DNA from 2 places in the Pseudoalteromonas sp. Ld20 genome. Region 1 is predicted to be linked to the other one. Evidence: predicted binding sites of a transcription regulator. Region 1 holds the regulator's gene; the other holds the start of a gene.

Region 1 (3,210 bases):
ATTACCTTTGAGCGCAGGAAATACACCTGGTAAACCCATTCCTGTTGGTTGATGGCATGCGGCGCAACTAGCCATATACACTTGCTCTCCCAACACCATTAACTCCTCTTTAGGGAGGGTTTGGTCAAGCAGGGCTGCATCTGCTGCTGCTGCCGTTTTTTTGGCTTGCTTCGCTTGTTGCAACCAATCGGTAAACGCTTGCTCAGACTTAGCCTCAACAACAACAGGCATAAAACCATGATCTTTACCACATAGTTCAGCACACTGACCTCGATAAATTCCCTCTTCATTAATTTTGGTCCACGTTTCATTGATAAAGCCAGGGTTTGCATCTTTTTTAACAGCAAAATCAGGTACCCACCAAGAGTGGATAACATCGTCTGAAGTCATCAAAAAACGTACTTTTTTATTAATTGGTAATACCAATGGTTTATCAACTTCAAGTAGATAGGTGTTTGTTTTATCTGCTTGGTTGGAAATTTGATCTTGAGGGGTTGATAGAATAGAGTAAAAAGCAACGTCTTCACCCATGTATTCATAATGCCACTTCCACTGCGACCCCGTAATTTTAATGGTCAAATCAGCTTTGCTGGCATCTTCCATCGAAATTAGAGTTTTAGTAGCGGGTACCGCCATAGCGATTAAGATTACAAATGGTATTGCCGTCCAGAGGATTTCTACTTTTGTACTTTCATGGAATTGGGCAGGTTTTGCCCCTTTTGATTTTCGGTGATGGATTAGTGCCCAAAACATAACCGCGAACACAATTACACCAATCACACAACATATAATAAATATTGTCATGTGCAGTTGATAAACATCATTACTTATATCTGTTACGCCCTTTCGCATATTAAATTGGCTATTTGCCAATACTTGCTGCGGTAGAACAAACAATATAAGCCACAAGGTAGAGCTCAGTTTACCCATGTGACGACTCCTTTGAATGCTATTGCAAAAATGCAAAGCGAAAAGGCGGCACTGCTATTAAATCGCGCCAATTCGTTTATTGTTATTTTAACTGAAAGTTAACAATTCATTTATGCCACAGGCATAAACACACTCATTAAAGAGCAATTGTTAATACAGTGTATTAACCAATTAGTTAAAAAATGAACAATTAGCAAGTTTTAATGGCAATTAAATTTTATTTTACTGCAAAAATAACAACTAAAAATCAGCGCGTTATTTTCCAAAGGAAGGCAATATTAAATAGCTAAAAGCAGTGGATAAGTAGGGGTAATAAGGCTTTGAATGGTACTTACAAGTGTGGGTTCTAATATATTAGGGGTTAAAAAATGTAAAGCATCAAACTTCAGCTATTTGATGCCACTCTATGAAAAAGTTATTACATCCAATCGGCGTTACGAATAACACCAACAGCCAAACCTTCTATATTGAAAGATTCATGCTCTAGATCAACTTCAATTGCGCAGAAGTCATCATTTTCAGCATGTAAGAAAACTTTTTTCCCAGCTTTTTCAATACGCTTAACGGTTACATCATCATCAACACGTGCCACCACTACTTGGCCATTTTCAGCCACTTGAGTACGATGTACAGCTAATAAATCACCATCCATAATGCCAATATCTTTCATGCTCATGCCTTGTACACGCAGTAAAAAGTCAGCAGCTGGCTTAAATAACAGCGGATCAACTTGGCAATGGCTTTCAACATGTTGCTCAGCCAATATTGGTTCACCCGCGGCCACCCTACCAATAAGCGGTAAACCTAGTTGCTCTGGCTCATCTTCTTCAACCAGTTGAATACCTCGGCTTGCACCAGGTTTCATTTTAATCACACCTTTTTTAGCAAGTGCTTTTAAATGCTCTTCTGCCGCATTTGCACTTTTAAAACCTAGCGTCTGCGCAATTTCTGCACGCGTTGGTGGCATGCCTGTATCTTTGATAAAAGCTTTAATAAGTTCGAGAATTTGAGCTTGGCGATTCGTTAATGGGCGCATACAACTGGGTTTCCATACAGTACATTTAACTGTGAGTATATACAGTTATATGAAAATCGCAAATTTAAATTGGCTTAAATAAAACCATAAATATTGATTGAATTTATTAGTATGAAGTTACCGATATGAATGTTAAAAAGTATAAAGTAAATTTAAACCCATTGGAGAATATGAACATATGAGTATTTGGTATCAACCTATCACCCTTGAACAATGCAAAAATCTTGATAACGGTATAAGTGGACAAGGCACATTAATGAAAACCATGGGCATTGAGATTAGTGAAATTGGTGACGATTACCTCGTTGCAACTATGCCAGCTATCCCTGAGCATCATAACCCAATGGGAATAGTGCACGGTGGTGCTAATGTTGTTTTAGCTGAAACCGTCGCCAGTTATGCCGCTAATTTTGTGGTCGATTTCACAAACTTTTACTGCGTTGGACAAGAGATCAATGCGAACCATTTAAAAGCATCACGTAATGGCACGTTAACAGCAATAGCTAAGCCACTGCATTTGGGTAAGCGAACATCTGTATGGGAAGTAAAAATAACCAACAGCCGAGGTGAATTATGCTGCGTATCGAGGATGACCGCAGCAGTTGTTGAGCGTAAAATTAGCTCTGAACAGGATAAATAGTAATTTCAACACCGGCACCTATTGCAGATATGCGTAACAAGGTATCAACCTGTAATGCTTGATTAAAGCACTTTGGCGAGGTACCTGATTCAAAGCCAAGATCAAAAGTACGCTTTGAGCACGATAACCATTGTTTTAATGCTGCACGCGAACACGACTCTATTAACTCGCATAAGTGATTAATCGCCTTATCAGGAGAGGTTACTTCTCCTTTAGATTCAATGCGTGCAAGCTGTCGGTACTCATCTTTATCATAATGTAAAACCACAGCACTCTTTTTTAAGTCTGCAACTAACAGGCTAATATCTTGTTTGGATTCAAGCTCAAGATCTACATTTAAAAATTGAATTTCCGACATTATTTCTCTTTTATCTCACATTAAAAACAATGCAAACTTTAACCTATTTTTGCTTTTATACCAAATAATCTATCCCCAAGTCACCTCAAGATACATAATTCAACGTTTTATCTAAGCTAAAATCTACATGCGACAATTTGCCACATTGGCAAACCGAGTATAGCTTATAAAATACCGCGCTGAAAAATAATAACAAACAGGTAGTAATATGAATAAACGCATTTTTAAACACGCTCGTAAATTTCA
Region 2 (3,210 bases), on a different contig from region 1:
CAGCCACTGAATAAAACTCTAAACGCTGTACTATACCAAAACGATCTCTCAGCGGTGATGTTAACGATCCCGCACGAGTTGTAGCGCCTATCAAAGTAAATGCAGGTAAATCAAGCTTTATTGAGCGAGCAGCTGGGCCTTCACCTATCATTAAATCTAACTGGTAATCTTCCATCGCTGGATAGAGGATCTCTTCAACTTGTGGACTGAGGCGATGAATTTCATCAATAAACAGAACATCCCCCTCTTCAAGGTTTGTAAGCAATGCCGCTAAATCGCCAGCTTTTTCAAGTACAGGCCCTGAGGTTGTTTTAATACTTACACCTAGCTCGTTGGCAACAATATTGGCTAATGTTGTTTTACCTAACCCCGGCGGGCCAAATATTAATAAATGATCAAGGGCTTCACCTCGGCTTCGTGCAGCTTCAATAAAAATTTCCATTTGCTGCTTAACATGTGGCTGACCTGTGTAGTCGGCTAAAAGTTTTGGTCTAATTGCACGATCAACAACATCTTCATTACTTTGTTCGGTGGCATCTATTAAGCGATCCGCTTCAATCATGGTTTACTCACAACATTGATTTAAGAGACTCTTTGATCAGAACCTCTGTAGACATATCTGGCTTGCTAATCGCTTTAACCGTTTTTTGTGCTTGCGCCAACTTATAGCCCAATGAAACGAGTGCAGAAATTGCATCATCAGCCGCATTATTCGCAATTAAAGCATCTGATGCGGGCTGTATTACTGCATTATCACTAAATGGCGTGAATAAGTCATTACCCCAATCTTTTAAGCGGTCTTTCATTTCAAGTACAAGGCGTTCTGCGGTTTTTTTGCCAACACCCGGTAATTTCACTAAGCTAGTTGCGTCTTCATTGTTCACACAGGTTACAAATTGCTTAGCCGACATTCCTGATAAAATAGCTAAGCCTAATTTTGGTCCAACCCCATTTGCTTTAAGTAATTCACGAAATAAAGCGCGTTCTGTTTTGTTATTAAAACCAAATAATAGCTGCGCATCTTCTCTCACCACAAAATGAGTGTAAACAATTGCCGTTTCACCAATATTGGGTAAATCATAAAAACACGTCATTGGCATGTTTACCTCGTAACCTACTCCAGAGACTTCAAGTAAGATCTCAGGTGGTTGCTTCTCTACCAATATACCGTTTAATCGACCTATCATTATTATTTCCTTAGCCTTCCTCTAACGGTTTTACTGGCACTGCCCGCTAGCTTTATTAAGTTTTGATTAGAATGTGCATGACAAATAGCAATTGCCAGTGCATCCGCTGCATCGGCTTGCGGCGTACCTGGCAGCTTTAAAATATTTTTTACCATCTGTTGTACTTGTGATTTATCTGCACCACCATGGCCAACAACAGCTTGTTTAATTTGCCTTGCTGAATATTCAAATACGGGTAATTCAGCCACAGCAGCTCCGACAATAGCCGCTCCTCGGGCCTGTCCTAGTTTAAGTGCTGAATCAGGGTTATGCGCCATAAATACTTTTTCAATCGCAAACTGTTCTGGCGAAAATTGCGCTATTAATTGGCTAATACCTTGAAAGATCATTTTTAAGCGAATAGGAAATTCGTGATCCGCCAGTTTTATACATCCACTGCCTAAATAGGTAAATTTTGCACCTTGATGAGCAATGACCCCATAGCCCGTCAACCGCGAACCTGGATCAATCCCTAAAATAATAGCCAAGCTCTTGCCCAATAAATATAACTTACTAATAAAGTAATAATGCCAGAGTACTGTATAAATTACCAGTGCATTGTCAATGCAAAAACCCGCAATTGCGGGTTTTTGTGTTAATACTATAAAATGAGTCGCAATATTAACCGAGCGAGCGCAGTAAACCTTGCGTATTTTTACGCATTGTTCGAGCAATCATAAAGTAGCCTAAAACAGCCACAAATGTGCCCCCTACTAAAGGACCGATGATCCAAATATGCGGGTGTAATTTACCGGCTAAATCAAACATTTCTCGTTGCACAATAAATAATGCGACATCACTCACTAGAGCCGCAACAAAGCCAGCCGCACTGCCGAGTAATAAAAACTCGTATAATGTCGCATTTTTTATTAATCGGCCTTTTGCACCTAGGGTGCGTAAAATCACTATTTCTTGCATTCGCTCCCCTAAGCTTGCTTGCACTTGCGAAATTAAAACTAGCGCCCCACAAAGCACCACAATGGCAAGTACAAAGCCAATTGCCAATGATACTTGCGAAATAGTCGATTGAATTTGTTTAACAAAACTATCAACATCAATAGCATTAACCGTTGGGTAAGTACGTAACAATTCACTAAAGTCACGTTTTTGATCCGTCTCTATACGAACTGAAGAAATATATGTCGCAGGAAAATCAGCCAATACATCCGGACTCAAAATGATAAAAAAGTTTGGCTTTAAGGTGGCCCAATTTACTTTACGAACACTCGTTATTTTTGCATCAAACGATTGTGCGCCAATTAAAAACGTTAATGTATCACCGAGTTTTACGTCTAAACGCGCCAGCATTGATTCTTCAATTGACGCTTCACCCGTCGCACTTTCAGAAAACCACTCGCCATCGATGATCTCATTTTGCGCTGGTGATTGTGTTAACCAGGTTAAATTAAGCTCTCGCCCGATACCAGAGCGCGCTTCTTCATCTTTTTTCTCATTATCTTGCAACGATACTTCACGCGCTACAAGTTCACCATTTACCGCATTAACACGCCCGCGAATAGTTGGGTAAAACTCTGATACTTGAATTTTCTTTTGCGCTAAATAGTCAGTTATTACGGGTAATTCAGACTCCGTAATATTAACTAAAAATGCATTAGGTGCGTCATTCGGTAATTGTGACTGCCAATCAGCAATCATGTCGTTTTTAAGTACCACCAAAAATAAAAGTAATTTAATCGCTAATGCAAAGCTAATAAGTTGCACTGAATTTGCATTTGCGCGCTTTTGAATTGATGCAATCGCCAACGACCAACTATTGCCTGGGCGTAAACCTAATTTACGTCCGCCCCCAAAGATGATCCGTGAGACCAAAAACAGTAAACCAATAAGCACCAATGTTGAAACAAACAAAATTGCAGTAATTTTTAAGTTATTACTAAATAACCACATTAATAAAAACACAGTCATTGCAGACATGGCTAAATGTACTTTACTAACAAGTAATCTATCCCCTAAATTACGACGC

What was found. Region 1 encodes LexA, which represses DNA repair genes until DNA is damaged. Its sites were predicted from a motif close to TACTGTATNNNNATACAGTA; they were not measured.
Region 2: ruvC (crossover junction endodeoxyribonuclease RuvC) is a predicted target of LexA. The motif match lies at 1,763-1,782, and genes of this name have one in related genera.

What each region holds. Positions count from the first base shown of each region.
Region 1 is NZ_JBISHB010000028.1:40,685-43,894, reverse strand. Features, by position in the region: gene coxB (cytochrome c oxidase subunit II) at 1-930, opposite strand, end outside; gene lexA (transcriptional repressor LexA) at 1,349-1,966, opposite strand; gene ACJJVX_RS05095 (PaaI family thioesterase) at 2,145-2,606, shown strand; gene ACJJVX_RS05090 (hypothetical protein) at 2,584-2,964, opposite strand; gene ACJJVX_RS05085 (hypothetical protein) at 3,173-3,210, shown strand, end outside.
Region 2 is NZ_JBISHB010000038.1:128,719-131,928, forward strand. Features, by position in the region: gene ruvB (Holliday junction branch migration DNA helicase RuvB) at 1-562, opposite strand, end outside; gene ruvA (Holliday junction branch migration protein RuvA) at 570-1,187, opposite strand; gene ruvC (crossover junction endodeoxyribonuclease RuvC) at 1,190-1,714, opposite strand; gene ACJJVX_RS14300 (ABC transporter permease) at 1,848-3,210, opposite strand, start outside.